DNA from 4 places in the Bradyrhizobium sp. ORS 278 genome. Region 2 is predicted to be linked to each of the others. Evidence: predicted binding sites of a transcription regulator. Region 2 holds the regulator's gene; each other region holds the start of a gene.
What was found. Region 2 encodes PhoB, which activates phosphate uptake and scavenging genes when phosphate is short. Its sites were predicted from a motif close to TGTCATNNANCTGTCAT; they were not measured.

Region 1 (3,841 bases), 3.1 Mb from region 2:
CGCCGGCGGGCGCATGGTTCGGCTTCGTCGCGCCGCCGGTCACGATGTTGGCCGCGATCGCGGTCCTCGTTGTCACCTATCTGGTCTGCGCGGAAGCTCTCAAATCCATCGCCGTGCAATCCAGCACCGGGCGACCCCCGCGGCGGCACCAACGCGGGTCATGACCGCTGCCGCTGCATAGTCGCGATGCATCTGCCCTCTTGATAGGCAGCCGCAATTAGTGTCTCTCCGAATGGCCGGGGAGGACCAGCGGCCGGGATGACCGGGCCGGATACCGCGGCGCAAGAACCGGGACCAACACCGTCGCATGTCTGCCGCCGATCCCACGGTGTCCCCAGCGCCCGCGCGCGCCTGGGTCGCCAACCAACCCTACGTGCTGCTCAGCATCACCGCGCTGTGCTGGGCCGGCAACGCGATCGTCGGCCGCCTTGCCGCCGGACACATTCCCCCGGTGACGCTGTCGTTCCTGCGCTGGTCGCTGGCGTTCCTGATCATTCTGCCGCTAGCCTGGAAGCAGCTTCGCCAGGACTGGCCGGCGATCCGCTCCAAGCTCGGCATCATGGTCGCGCTGTCGGTCACCGGCATCGGCGCCTTCAACACGCTGCAATACTGGTCGCTGGAATACACCCAGGCGCTCAACACGCTGCTGCTACAATCCGGCGGCCCGCTGATCGTCGCGCTCTGGTCGATGCTGCTGCTGCGCGTGCATCTGACGTTCGCGCAGGCGGTCGGCATCGTGCTGTCGATGATCGGCGTGTTGCTGATCCTCACCCGCGGTCACCCGGCAGCGATCGCCGACATCAGCTTCAACAAGGGCGACCTGATTTTCCTGCTGGCTATGGCGGTGTTCGGCTTCTACTCGGTGCTGACGATCAAGCGGCCGCAGATCCACGGCCTATCGATGGTCGCATTCACCTTCGGCTGTGGTGCCGCAAGCCTGATCCCGCTGTTGATCTGGGAGCTCAACACGCGCCCGGTGATGGCGTTCGACACCCAGAACCTGCTGTCGCTGCTCTACGTCGCGATCTTCCCCTCGACCATCGCCTATCTCTGCTTCAATCGCGGCGTGCTGCTGATCGGCGCCAACCGCGCCGCGCCGTTCTTTCATGTGGTGCCGGTGTTCGGCTCGATCATGGCGTTCGTCTTCCTCGGCGAGCAGCCGCAACTCTTCCACGTGATCGGCTTCGCCCTGGTGCTGGCCGGCGTCTACGCCGCCTCGCGCAAGCAGGCGACGTGAGGGGGATGCCGCGAAACAGCGGCGCTGCATGGCTCCAATTCGTCGCTATTCATTGTACCGCGAGGCGATTTGTCTCACCATGGATGGCCTGACGCCCGAGCCTCCCGTGCCCACCGTATCACATTCCACCACGCCGCTGGCCTGGCTCAACAACCAGCCTTATCTGCTGCTGACGCTGGCCTCGCTGTTCTGGGCCGGCAACATCGTGCTGGCGCGCTATGTCGCCGGCCACGTGCCGCCGCTGACCTTGTCCTGCATCCGCTGGATCGGAACCTTTCTGATGCTATGGCCGTTCGCGCGGGCACATCTCGTGCGCGACTGGCGCACTTTGCTCGCGAGCTGGCCGCTGCTGCTCGTCCTGGCGCTGACCGGCTTCGCCATCAACAACGCGCTGTCCTATTGGGCGATGCAGTATACCCAGGCCCTCAACGGCCTGCTGATCCAATCGTCGGCTCCGCTCTTCGTGGCGTTGTGGTCGCTCGTGCTGTTCGGCGTACGGCTGACGGCGGCGCAGTTCGCCGGCATCGCGATGTCCCTGACCGGCGTGCTGGTGATCCTGCTGCGCGGCGACCTCGGCGCGTTGGCCGCGATCCAGTTCAACCGCGGCGACCTGATGTTCGCCGGCGCGCTGCTGGTGTTCGGCATCTACTCCGCTGTCATGACACGGCGGCCAGCCGTGCATCAGCTGTCGCTGATCTCGTCCTGCACCGCCCTGGGCGCCCTGCTGCTGCTGCCGCTGGCGGCCTGGGAATACACGTCCGGCTTTGTGCTGCAGCTCGATCTCTTGTCGATCCTGACGCTCGGCTACGTCGTGGTGTTCGCCTCGACGCTGGCTTATCTGTCCTTCAACCGCGGCATCAGCCTGATCGGACCGAACCGGGCCGCTCCCTTCCTGCACCTGGTGCCGTTGTTCGGCTCGGTGCTGGCGATCCTCCTGCTCGGCGAGGAGCTCAAGCCGTTCCACCTCGCGGGCTACGCGCTTGTGATCGCCGGCGTGATCATCGCGTCGCGCGTCCCGCTCCGGCAGCCGCATCCGACGCCGAAGCCGTGAGCCTGCGGCAAGACGCCCTTTCTGAGCAGTTCGCCATCATCCGACTGTCATCGAAGTGTCAGCGTCGCGTCAGACGCCCTGTCCACAACGCGCGTGGTTCAAGCTCAGGAGGCTTCCCATGCACCGATATCTGCTTACCACCGTCGCGGTCCTCGCGCTCGGCGCCGGCGCGGCGCTCGCGCAAGGCGAGGGCGAATTCCCGGCGACGCTGGCGGGTCACGCCGTGTTGCCCGCCGAATCCTTCATCGACGCCCCGGCGGATGCGCCGGATGATCTCAAGACGTCCGGCAAGTACACAACCGGCAAGCGTGTCGATACGATCGGCAGCGTGATGGGCAAGTCCTTCGAGCGCCCGACCGGCGTCTCGCTGCCGTTCAAGGGACAGCCGCTGCAAGGTCACTCCGGCATCAAGAAGATGGCCGACGGCACCTTCTGGGTCCTCACCGACAACGGCATGGGCGCGCGTTCCAATTCCCCCGACTCCATGCTTTATCTGAACCATTACAAGATCGACTGGACCAGCGGCAAGGTCGAGCGCCTCGAGACCATCTTCCTGCATGATCCCGACAAGAAGGTGCCGTTCCGCATCGTGCACGAGGACACCGCCAAGCGCTATCTGACCGGATCGGATTTCGACACCGAAGGTTTCCAATTGATCGGTGACAACATCTGGATCGGCGACGAGTTCGGACCCTACATCATCAAGGCCGACAAGACCGGCAAGGTGCTCGCGGTGTTCGAGACGGTGGCCGACGGCAAGCCGGTGCGCTCGCCCGACCATTGGGCCGTGCAGTCGCCGGGCGCGCCCGGAGCGACCTACACGAACGTCAACCTGCGCCGCTCGAAGGGCTTCGAGGGCTTCGCCTCGTCCTCCGACGGCAAGTTCATCTACGGCCTGCTCGAAGGGCCGCTGTGGGACGCCGACAAGAAGGATTGGGAGCGGGTCGACGGCAAGGAAGCCTCGCGCATCCTCGAATTCGACGTCACCGCCGAGAAGTTCACCGGCCGCTACTGGCAGTATGTGTTCGAGCAGAACGGCAACGCCATCGGCGACTTCAACATGATCGATCCGGCCCGGGGCCTGATCATCGAGCGCGACAATGGCGAAGGCACCAGCGACAAGGCCTGTCCGCAGGGCACCCGAGGCGACAATTGTTTTCCGGATGTCGCCAAGTTCAAGCGCGTCTACAAGATCGAGCTGTCCGAGGCCAATGTCGGCAAGCCGGTCCGCAAGATCGCCTATATCGATCTGATGAAGATCAGGGATCCGGACAAGAAGGCGCGCAAGCCGCTCAATGACGGCGTGCTCACCTTCCCGTTCTTCACGATCGAGAACGTCGACCGCGTCGACGATACCCACATCATCGTAGGCAACGACAACAACCTGCCGTTCTCGTCGAGCCGCGATCCCAACAAGGCCGACGACAACGAGTTCGTGCTGCTCGAAGTGGGTGACTTCCTCAAAGCCAAGTAACGGAAGGCAAGTACAGAAGGCAAGTAACCCGCCGCCCTCCGGACCAACGGCGCTGGCGCTGCGACGCCAGCGCCGGTTT
Region 2 (3,841 bases):
TTTACCGCCGACACCCCGCCGCCGGGATCCAGCGATGGTGGTCTGCGCAATGCCATCGTCGGCTCGGTCATCATGACCATCATCGGCGTCGGCATTGGCGCGCCGCTCGGCCTGTTCGCCGGCACCTATCTTGCCGAGTACGGCCGCAACGACAAGCTGACCTCGGTCATCCGTTTCATCAACGACATCCTGCTGTCGGCGCCTTCGATCATCATCGGCCTGTTCATCTATGGCGCCGTTGTCGTACCGATGGGCGGCTTCTCCGCCCTTGCCGGCTCGCTCGCGCTCGCGGTGATCGTGATCCCGGTCGTGCTGCGTACCACCGAGGACATGCTGCTGCTGGTTCCCAATCCCTTGCGCGAGGCGGCGTCCGCGCTCGGCCTGCCGCGCTCGCTGGTTATCCGCCGCATCGCCTATCGCGCCGCGCGCTCCGGCCTGATCACCGGTGTGCTGCTGGCGACCGCCCGCGTCGCCGGCGAGACCGCGCCGCTCCTGTTCACCGCGCTGTCGAACCAGTTCTGGAGCCTGAGCCTCAACAAGACGATGGCCAACCTGCCAGTGACCATCAACAACTTCGTCCAGAGCCCCTATGCCTACTGGAAGCAGCTGGCCTGGAGCGGCGCTCTTCTCATCACCTTGACCGTCCTGGCCCTGAACATCGGCGCGCGCATCCTTGGCGCCGAGAGGAGCTCGAAATGACCGACATGTCCGTCTCCGTGAGCAGCCCGACGGCCGCCATTCCTCCGAAGTCGCTGCCGGAGGCGCCGGCCAAAGTGACCGCGCGCAACCTCAACTTCTACTACGGCGACCACCACGCGCTGAAGAACATCAACCTCGCGCTCGGCACCAATCGGGTCACAGCGTTCATCGGCCCGTCCGGCTGCGGCAAGTCGACCCTGCTGCGCATCTTCAACCGGATGTACGACCTCTATCCGGGCCAGCGCGCGGTCGGCCAGCTGATGCTGGACAACACCAACATTCTCGACCCCAAGCTCGACCTCAACCTGCTGCGCGCGCGGGTCGGCATGGTGTTCCAGAAGCCGACGCCGTTCCCGATGACGATCTACGAGAACATCGCCTTCGGCATCCGCCTCTATGAGAAGATCTCGAAGTCCGAGATGGACGACCGCGTCGAGAAGGCGCTGCGCGGCGGCGCATTGTGGAACGAGGTCAAGGACAAGCTGAACGCCTCCGGCCTGTCGTTGTCCGGCGGCCAGCAGCAGCGCCTGTGCATCGCCCGCACGGTCGCCGTGCGTCCAGAGGTCATCCTGTTCGACGAGCCGTGCTCGGCGCTCGACCCGATTTCCACCGCCAAGGTCGAGGAGCTGATCCAGGAGCTCTCGGAGAACTATACGATCGCGATCGTGACTCATAACATGCAGCAGGCGGCGCGCGTCTCCGACAAGACCGCCTTCATGTATCTCGGCGAGTTGATCGAGTTCGACGACACCAGCAAGATATTCACCTCGCCGAGCGATCGGCGGACCCAGGATTACATCACCGGCCGGTTCGGCTGACGCCGACAGCAATGCCCTCAGGAGATCATCATGGCCAGTGAACATACCGCCAAGGCGTTCGACAGCGATCTGCAGGATCTGACCCGCCTGGTGGCGGAGATGGGCGGCCTTGCCGAACGGCTGATCGTCGATTCCGTCGACGCGCTGGTGCGGCGCGACGTGGCGCTCGGCCAGAAGGTGGTCGCCGGTGACGCGGAGGTCGACAAGCTGCAGCGCGTCATCGAGGAGCGCGCGGTGCTCACGATCGCCCGCCGCCAGCCGATGGCCGTCGACCTGCGCGAGATCGTCGGTGCGATGCGCGTCGCCACCGATCTGGAGCGGATCGGCGACCTCGCCAAGAACATCGGCAAGCGCGTCGCCGCGCTGGAGAGCGACTTTCATCCGCTGAAGCTGATCCGCGGCCTGGAGCACATGACCGACCTCGTTCAGTCGCAGGTCAAGACGGTGCTGGATGCCTATGCGGCGCACGATTTGCCGGCGGCTATGACGGTGTGGAAAGGCGACGAGGAGGTCGACGCGATCTGCACCTCGCTGTTCCGCGAGCTCCTCACCTACATGATGGAAGACCCGCGCAACATCTCGTTCTGCATCCATCTGATGTTCTGCGCCAAGAACATCGAGCGGATGGGCGATCACGCCACCAACATCGCCGAGACGGTGTTCTATATGATCGAGGGCCAGCAGATCATGGACAAGCGCCCCAAGGGCGACATGACCAGTTTTGCGACCACGATCCCCGGCAACTGAGAAAGACGATTCCGACATGGGCGCGCGAATTCTGGTGGTTGAGGACGAGGAGGCGCTGACGACGCTGCTGCGCTACAACCTCGAAGCCGAAGGCTACGAGGTCGAGACCGTGGCGCGCGGCGACGAGGCCGACACGCGGCTGAAGGAGCGCATTCCCGATCTGGTCGTGCTCGACTGGATGCTGCCGGGCCTCTCAGGGATCGAGCTGTGCCGGCGGCTGCGGGCGCGGTCCGAGACCAAGCAGCTGCCGATCATCATGCTGACGGCGCGCGGCGAGGAGAGCGAGCGCGTGCGCGGTCTTGCGACCGGCGCCGATGACTACATCGTCAAGCCGTTCTCGGTGCCGGAGCTCTTGGCGCGTGTGAAGGGCCTGCTGCGGCGCGCCAGCCCGGAGCGGCTGGCGACCGTGCTGTCCTATGGCGACATCGAGCTCGATCGCGAGAAGCGCCGCGTGGCGCGGTCGGGCCGGCCGATCGATCTCGGCCCGACCGAATATCGCCTGCTCGAGTTCTTCCTGGAGCATCCCGGCCGCGTGTTCAGCCGCGAGCAGCTGCTCGACAGCGTCTGGGGCCGCGACATCTATATCGACGAGCGCACGGTCGACGTCCACATCGGCCGGCTGCGCAAGCTGCTCAATCCCGGCCGCGAGCAGGATCCGATCCGCACCGTCCGCGGCGCCGGCTATGCGCTCGACGACCGGTTCGCCAAGTCTGAGCAGGCCTGATCGCGCGGTCTGCGCGGTCACGCCGCTGCCGTCTTGATCATGTGTGATGGCGTTCCCATCATCATGGTCGGGCCTCGGCAGACACAATGATCAAGACGCTCGCCATCTTTTTGACGTTGTTGCTCGCGGCTGCGACTAGCGCCGCGGCCGCCGAGCTCGAGGAGGCCGTCGCCGCGGCGGCGAATGGACAGCCCGCGGTGGCGTTGCGAAGGCTCCAGCCGCTCGCCGTCAAGGGCGACGCGCGGGCACAATTCGATGTCGGCTTCATGCAGGCCTTCGGCGTCGGCGTCGCGCGCAACCAGACGGAGGCGCTGGTCTGGTACCGCAAGGCCGCCGATCAGGGGCTCGCCATCGCCCAGCATTATCTGGGCATCGCCTATTTCAACGGCGAAGGCGCCGCTCGCGATCACGGCGAAGCCGCGCGCTGGTTCAACCGCGCCGCCGCCCAAGGCTTCGCCCAATCGCAATACATGCTCGGCCTGATGATGCTCGACGGCCGGGTCATGTCCCAGGATGTCGTGCAGGGTTATGCCTGGCTGGTGATGGCCGGCCGCAACGGCGTAAGGTCGGCCGGCCGCGAGATCCAGCGTATCAAGCTTAGCGACGCACAGCGGCGTCAGGCCGAGCAGATCATCGCGGCGTGGAGGCCGAAGCCGGAAGCGGCGGATGCCGGCATTGCCAATCCGCGCCCCGAGCAGCTGCTCGGCCTCGACCGGCACTTCGGTGATGTCGTCGATCCCACCTCCTGGCCGGCATCGTCGATCGGTGTCGTGACCCAGGCGCAATACAGCACGGGAGGCTCGTGTACCGGCACCTTGGTGGCTCCCCGCGTCGTGCTGACGGCGGCGCACTG
Region 3 (3,841 bases), 1.7 Mb from region 2:
CCGCTCCCAGAGCACCAGCATGACCAGATATTGCGGATAGGTCAGGCCGAGGCAGTCCAGCAGCGGCTTGTACACGCGGTTGAAGGCATGGGCGGTGGAGTAGACCGCAAAGCAGAGCTGGTTGCCGAGCTGAAGCGGCAGATCTGCCGCCGACTTCTTTCTCATCAATGTCACCACATATGATCCTGATCGGCATCTTGGGGTCGCGCGAGCCACATCGACAACGGCACCGCCGCCCCGATCACAAATATTCTACCGAACAATTATATTGTGCGCAATGTAATTGCGTGCAATATGGCCGTGTTGAATTGCTCCATCCAACCCCCGGAGACACCCCATGTCCGTGAACGTGCTCTACAAGACCAGCGCCAAGGCCACCGGTGGCCGTGACGGCGAGGCGGCGACCCTCGACGGCTCGCTGAGCGTGAAGCTCTCCACCCCGAAGGAACTCGGCGGCGGCGGTGGCGCCGGCAACAATCCGGAGCAGCTGTTCGCGGCCGGCTATGCCGCCTGCTTCATCGGCGCAATGAAGTTCGTCGCCTCGCAGGGCGGCCCGAAGGTTCCGGCCGATGCCTCGGTGACCTCGACGGTCGGCATCGGTCCGCGCTCCGAAGGCGGATTCGGCATCACCGCCGAGCTCGCGGTCTCGCTGCCCGGTCTTGCCAAGGCTGATGCCGAGGCGCTGGTCGCCAAGGCGCACGAGGTGTGCCCCTACTCCAACGCCACCCGCGGCAATGTCGACGTCAAGCTGACCGTCGTCTGAGGTTGAATTCCGTCCTGCGGCAGGGCTGCCCCGGCGCGCTCTGCCGCAGCGCAGTTCTCGCCTTTTCGCGCGGCTGCCTCCGCGGCGGCGCGTTTGCGCAAGCGCTGCGGCAATGCTTAATGACCGCGAGTTGACACCAACCTCGCGATCATCCCGATGACCCCTCAATTTGCTCCCGGCGCCATGGCCGGATTGCGCGTGATCGATCTCACGCGCGTGCTCGGCGGCCCCTATTGCACGCAGATCCTGGCCGATCACGGCGCCGACGTGATCAAGGTCGAGCCGCCCGCCGGCGACGAGGTGCGCGACTGGGGCCCTCCCTTCCACGACGAGGACGCGGCCTACTTCGTCGGCATCAACCGCAACAAGCGCTCGATCGGCCTCGACCTCGCCTCCGAGGGCGGCCGGGTCGTCTTGTTGAAGATGCTCGAAACGGCCGATGTGCTGATCGAGAACTTCAAGCCGGGCACGCTGGAAAAATGGGGGATCGGCAGCGACGTGCTGCGCGAGAAATTCCCAAAGCTCGTGCATTGCCGCATCTGCGGCTTCGGCGCCGACGGTCCACGCGGCGGCAATCCCGGCTATGATGCGATCATCCAGGCGATGACCGGCATGATCGCGGCGACCGGTTCGCCCGAGAGCGGCCCGATGCGGATCGGCGTGCCGCTGGTCGACATCACCACGGGACTCTATGCCGCCATTGGCATCCTGATGGCGCTGTCGGAGCGGCAACGCTCGGGACAAGGCCAGTTCCTCGAGGTCACCCTGTACGAGACCGGCCTCGCGATCATGCATCCGCATACCGCGAACTACTTCATGCACGGCAAGCCGCCGTCACTGACCGGCAACGAGCATCCGAACCTCGTTCCCTACGCGATCTTCCCCACGAAGACCGACGACATCTTCATCGGCGTCGGCAATGACGGCACCTTCCGCAAGCTCGCGCGTGAGATCGGCCGCCCCGAGCTCGGCACCGATCCGCGCTTCGCCCGCAACAAGGACCGCGTCGCCAATCGCGAGGCGCTGCGCGCCGAGCTCGCCGCCGTGTTCAGCCAGTTCGAGGCCGAGCCGCTGTGCGATCGGCTGCTCGCCGCCGGCCTGCCCGCGGGACCGGTGCAGAAGATCGATCAGGCGCTGACCAACCCGCACACGTTCCACCGCGGCGATGTCATCGAGAAGGACTGGTACAAGGGCGTCGCTTCGCCGATCCGGCTCGAACGCACCAAGCCGAGCCTGCGCTCGACGCCGCCGAAATTCAGCCAGCACGCGCGCGATGTGCTCGGCGAGTTCGGCTACTCCGATAGCGACATCGACGCGCTGGTCGCGCAGGGAACCGTCTGCACGGAGCGCAAGCGCTGATCATCACCGACCGAGTTGTCGCCGCGCCGCACCTTCGCAGCGCAGCGACGCCCCACGTGATTCACTGCGTTTGTCCGAAGGGGTGGTCACGGCTTTCCCGCGCCGGACCATACGTCTATACATTCACATAACTGTCATCTGGCGCTGTTAACGGCCGCAATGACGATGACGTTCCCTGGGAGGATCCTTTTGATGTCTCTTCGACAATTGGCTGCTGCCGCCCTGATTTCGGCGACCTTTGGTTTTGCTGTTTCGCCCGCACACGCTGTGACCGAAATCCAGTGGTGGCACGCCATGACCGGCGGCAACAACGACATCGTCAACAAGCTCGCCGAAGACTTCAACGCGTCGCAGAGCGACTACAAGGTCGTCCCGACCTTCAAGGGCAGCTATCCCGACACGATGAACGCCGGCATCGCCGCCTTCCGCGCCGGCACCGCGCCGCACATTCTGCAGGTGTTCGAGGTCGGCACTGCGACGATGATGAGCGCCAAGGGCGCGATCAAGCCGGTCTACGAGCTGATGAAGGACGCCGGCGAGCCGTTCGATCCGAAGGCCTATCTGCCGGCCATCACTGGCTACTACTCGACGTCGAAGGGCGACATGCTGTCGTTTCCGTTCAACTCGTCCTCGATGGTGATGTGGATCAACAAGGACGAATTGAAGAAGGCGGGAATCGCCGAGATCCCGAAGACCTGGCCGGAGGTGTTCGACGCGGCGAAGAAGCTGAAGGCGGCCGGGCACGAGACCTGCGGCTTCTCCAACGCCTGGGCGACCTGGGCGCATATCGAGCAGTTCTCCGCCTGGCACAACGTGCCGATCGGCACCAAGGCCAACGGCCTCGACGGTTTCGACACGGTGCTCGAATTCAATTCGCCGCTCGCGGTCAAGCACCTGCAGAACCTGATCGACCTGCAGAAGGACAAGACCTACGACTATTCCGGCCGCGGCAACCAGAGCGAAAGCCGCTTCGGCACCGGCGAATGCGCGATCTTCCTCACGTCCTCCGGCTACTACGCCACCGCCAAGAGCACAGCGAAGTTCGACTTCACCTCGGCGCCGATGCCGTATTATCCGGACGTCCAGGGCGCCCCGCAGAACTCGATCATCGGAGGCGCGTCGCTGTGGGTGATGGGCGGCAAGTCGGCCGACGAGTACAAGGGCGTCGCCAAGTTCTTCACCTTCCTGTCCGACACCAACCGGCAGGCCAAGCTGCATCAGGAATCCGGCTATCTGCCGATCACCAAGGCGGCCTATGAGAAGACCAAGGCCGACGGCTTCTACGAGAAGAACCCGACCCTGCAGACGCCGCTGAAGGAGCTCACCAACAAGGAGCCGACCGAGAATTCGCGCGGCCTGCGCTTCGGCAACATGGTGCAGATGCGCGACGTCTGGGCCGAGGAGATCGAGGCGGCGCTGGCCGGCAAGAAGACCGCCAAGGACGCACTTGATGCCGCCGTCGCGCGGGGCAACGCGATGTTGCGCAGCTTCGAGAAAACGGCCAAGTAAGATCGCCCGGACGGGCTCCTCCTCCAATAGGTGGAGGAGCCCTGTCGTCCGTCCCTCCTGCGGCGTCCTCGATGGAAAAGTCAGTCGTCTTCAAAGGCAAGCTGCTGCCCTATCTGCTGCTGGCGCCGCAGCTCGCGATCACGCTGATCTTCTTCTACTGGCCGGCCAGCCAGGCGATCCGGCAGTCCTTCCTGCAGGAGGATGCGTTCG
Region 4 (3,841 bases), 3.5 Mb from region 2:
GCCGGGGATCGCCGCCATCAGCGCATCGCAGATGGTGCGTCCCTTCGCGTCGTGCGCCTCGCGATGGCCAGCACGCAGCGAGCGGGCGTGGTCATCGTATCCCTTGGGCTCGGCGACGATCATCTGGGCTTGCGGATAGCGCGCCTTCACCGCCGTCGACACGCCTGCGAGCAAACCGCCTCCCGAGGCGGGAACGATGACGACATCGGGCGACAGGCCAAGTACCGCAAGATCTTCCGCGATCTCGCGGCCGACGGTGCCCTGCCCGGCAATGACATAGGGATCGTCATAGGGCGGCACCACGGTCGAGCCGCGCTTGCCGGCGATCTCGCGGGCAATCGCCTCTCGGTCTTCACGGTCGCGATCATACAGCACGACATCGGCCCCGAAGGCCTTGGTGCGCTCGCGCTTGGCGACCGGAGCATCGGACGGCATCACGATGGTCGCATGCATCCCGAGCAGCGTTGCGGCATGCGCGACGCCCTGGGCGTGATTGCCCGAAGAAAAGGCGACGACACCATTCGCCCGCGACGATTCGGGAATTGATGCCAGCTTGTTGTAGGCGCCGCGGAACTTGAACGAGCCGGTGCGTTGCAGCACCTCGGGCTTCACGAACACGTTCGCCTTGAGCTGCTCGTTGAGCACCGGGGCTGGCAGCAGCGGGGTCCGCACCGCCACCGGCGCGAGAACCCGGGCCGCCGCATCGATGTCGGCGGCGGTCACGGGCGGGATCGGGGCATGAGCTGTCATGTGCTCAATTTACCGCGCCCGGTCGCTGCGAGGCAAGGGAGCCCGCTCGCTTGCTCTCAGGCCGCGCGGGCCGCCAGTTGCGGAACCGGCGCCGGCTGCTTCAGCGGATCGGTCCAGGTCAGGATCTCGAACCTTCCGTCCTCGTGCTCGACCAGCGCGGTGCAGCTCTCGACCCAATCGCCGCAGTTCATGTAGCGGATGCCGTCCTGGTCGCGGATCACGGCGCAATGGATATGGCCGCAGATCACGCCGTCGGCGCCATGCCGCCGCGCCTCGGCCGCGAGCGCCGTCTCGAACGCGCCAATGTAGTTCACCGCGTTCTTGACCTTCTGCTTGGCCCATTGCGACAGCGACCAATAGGGCACGCCGAACATGCGGCGGAAGAAGTTGACCAGACGGTTCATCTGGATCGCGAAGTCATACGCCTTGTCGCCGAGATGGGCGAGCCAGCGGGCGTTCTGGACGACGAGATCGAAGATGTCGCCGTGAATGACCAGGTAGCGCTTCCCGTCGGTGCCGGTGTGGACGATGTTCTCGACGACGTCGATGCCGCCGAAATGCGTGCCGTAATAGCCCCGGAGGAACTCGTCGTGGTTGCCGGGCACGTAGACGATCTTGGCGCCCTTGCGCGCCTTGCGCAGCATCTTCTGCACGAGATCGTTGTGCGACTGCGGCCAGTGCCAGCTCGATTTGAGCGCCCAGCCGTCGATGATATCGCCGACCAGATAGATCGTATCGGCATCGTGATGGCGCAGGAAATCGACGAGGAGATTGGCCTGCGAGCCGCGGGCTCCGAGATGAACATCGGAGATGAACAACGTCCGAAAGCGCTTCGTCGGGCTTTCTTCACCAGCAGTCTCGAGTCCCATGCGCGCCCACCTAACAGTCCCTGATGACAAGGCGATGACGAACGCCGCACCGGCAGAACCCATCCTGCCGGATCGCGACTGACATCGTTCGCATGACGACTCACGATGTCCTCGCCACTGCCCCGCGATACCAGCGGGGTGCGACAATCAGGCGACAAGCGGGCGGCGCATACAGGGAATTCGGCTGCCTCCTATCTGGGCACGGTGACGACGCGTAGATTGTTGGTGGTGCCGGCCTGCGCGAACGGGATGCCGGCGACGACGACCAGCAGATCGCCCTTGTCGGCGAACTCCTCCTGGACCGCGAAAAACGTCGCGCGCTCGACCATCTCCTCATAGCTCTGCACGTCCTGCGACAGCACGCTGTGCGCGCCCCACAACAGGCACATCCGCCGCGAGGTGTCCTCGTTCGGCGTGATCGCAAGGATCGGCAGGCTCGGCCGCTTGCGCGCGACGCGCGAGGCCGAGGTACCGCTCGACGTGTAGGCCACGATCGCCTTGGCATGGATCGCCGAGGCGAGATCGGCCGCGGCGGTCGCCACCGCATGCGGCGGCGTCTGCTCCTCGTCGGGCTGCGTCGCCTGGATAATCGAGGCGTACATCTTGTGCTTCTCGGTCGACTTGATGATGCTGTCCATCATCGCCACGGCCTCGCGCGGATACTGGCCGCTGGCCGATTCCGCCGACAGCATCACCGCATCGGCGCCGTCATAGATCGCGGTCGCGACGTCGGAGACTTCCGCGCGCGTCGGCGTGGGTGTGGCGACCATCGAGTCCAGCATCTGCGTCGCGACGATCACCGGCTTCACCGCGAGCCGGCAGGCGCGCACCAGCTCCTTCTGCTTGCCCGGCACATCCTCATTCGGAATTTCGACACCGAGATCCCCGCGCGCCACCATGATCGCATCCGACAGCTGGATGATGTCGTCGATGCGGTCGAGCGCGGCAGGCTTCTCGATCTTGGACATGATGCCGGCGCGGCCGTCGATGAGCCCCCTCGCCTCGATCACGTCGGATGGCTTCTGCACGAAGGACAGCGCGACCCAGTCGACGCCGAGGTCGAGGCCGAACGTAAGATCGGAACGATCCTTCGCGGTCAGCGGCGACAGTTCGAGGATCGTGCCGGGCAGGTTGACGCCCTTGTGATTGGAGATCGCGCCGCTGACGATCACCTTGGCTTCGATCCAGTCGTCGCCGAGCCCGGTGACACGCACGCGCACGCGGCCGTCGTCGATCAGAAGATCGTGACCGGGCGCGACCGCCGCAAAGATCTCCGGATGCGGCAACGGAATCGACGTCTTGTCACCCTCGGTCCCATTCAACACAAATCGAATCGTCTCGCCCGCTTCGACCTGGATCTTCTTGTCGCGCAGGGTACCGACGCGGATCTTCGGTCCCTGCAGATCCATCAGGATGCCGATCGGACGCTGCACGTCCTTTTCCAGCGCGCGGATCGCGGCATGAACCTTGGCGTGATCAGCCTGCGTGCCGTGGCTGAAGTTGAGACGGAACGTATCGACACCGGCGAGGAACAGCTCCTTCAGCATGTCAGGAGAATTGCTGGCGGGACCGACGGTCGCGACGATCTTGGCTCGACGGTGACGACGCATGATGTGTCCTTTCTCCCCAACCCAGATATCGCGTCTCTATGACGCGCATGCCTTGAGCATGCGTGGACGCAGCGGAAGCGGCTGTATACGCCCCGCGGCGTCCATTGCAAGCGGTTCGCACAACACGCTCGGATTGCACGAGAAGGAGGCACCCGTCAGACGTTGGAGCCATGGATTGCGTCGATCACGGCGTCCGTCACCTCCTTGGTTGTCGCCTTGCCGCCGACATCGGGCGTCAGGACGCCCGCTGCACACACCTTCTCCACCGCGGCCATCAGTCTCGCGGCAGCGTCCTTCTCACCGAGATGCTCGAGCATCTGGGCCCCGGTCCAGAACGTCGCGACGGGATTGGCGATGCCCTTGCCGGTAATATCGAAGGCCGAGCCGTGGATCGGCTCGAACATCGACGGGTAGCGCCGCTCCGGATCGATGTTGCCGGTGGGCGCGACGCCGAGGCTGCCGGCGAGCGCGCCGGCGAGATCAGAGAGAATGTCGGCGTGCAGATTGGTCGCGACGATGGTGTCGAGGCTCTTCGGCTGCAGCGTCATGCGCACGGTCATCGCGTCGACCAGCATCTTGTCCCAGGTCACGTCGGGGAATTCGCGCGCGACT

Region 1: BRADO_RS27645 (esterase-like activity of phytase family protein) is a predicted target of PhoB. The motif match lies at 2,334-2,350, and genes of this name have one in related genera.
Region 3: ugpB (sn-glycerol-3-phosphate ABC transporter substrate-binding protein UgpB) is a predicted target of PhoB. The motif match lies at 2,244-2,260, and genes of this name have one in related genera.
Region 4: BRADO_RS23660 (UDP-2,3-diacylglucosamine diphosphatase) is a predicted target of PhoB. The motif match lies at 1,643-1,659, and genes of this name have one in related genera.

The regions. Positions count from the first base shown of each region.
Region 1 is NC_009445.1:6,159,031-6,162,871, forward strand. Features, by position in the region: gene mgtA (magnesium-translocating P-type ATPase) at 1-164, shown strand, start outside; gene BRADO_RS27635 (DMT family transporter) at 308-1,237, shown strand; gene BRADO_RS27640 (DMT family transporter) at 1,344-2,288, shown strand; gene BRADO_RS27645 (esterase-like activity of phytase family protein) at 2,407-3,762, shown strand.
Region 2 is NC_009445.1:1,793,435-1,797,275, forward strand. Features, by position in the region: gene pstA (phosphate ABC transporter permease PstA) at 1-699, shown strand, start outside; gene pstB (phosphate ABC transporter ATP-binding protein PstB) at 696-1,517, shown strand; gene phoU (phosphate signaling complex protein PhoU) at 1,548-2,264, shown strand; gene phoB (phosphate regulon transcriptional regulator PhoB) at 2,281-2,988, shown strand; gene BRADO_RS07905 (trypsin-like serine protease) at 3,075-3,841, shown strand, end outside.
Region 3 is NC_009445.1:117,257-121,097, forward strand. Features, by position in the region: gene BRADO_RS00505 (MarR family winged helix-turn-helix transcriptional regulator) at 1-165, opposite strand, end outside; gene BRADO_RS00510 (organic hydroperoxide resistance protein) at 338-763, shown strand; gene BRADO_RS00515 (CaiB/BaiF CoA-transferase family protein) at 920-2,122, shown strand; gene ugpB (sn-glycerol-3-phosphate ABC transporter substrate-binding protein UgpB) at 2,315-3,631, shown strand; gene ugpA (sn-glycerol-3-phosphate ABC transporter permease UgpA) at 3,703-3,841, shown strand, end outside.
Region 4 is NC_009445.1:5,290,253-5,294,093, forward strand. Features, by position in the region: gene BRADO_RS23655 (threonine/serine dehydratase) at 1-750, opposite strand, end outside; gene BRADO_RS23660 (UDP-2,3-diacylglucosamine diphosphatase) at 807-1,619, opposite strand; gene pyk (pyruvate kinase) at 1,811-3,229, opposite strand; gene BRADO_RS23670 (tartrate dehydrogenase) at 3,385-3,841, opposite strand, start outside.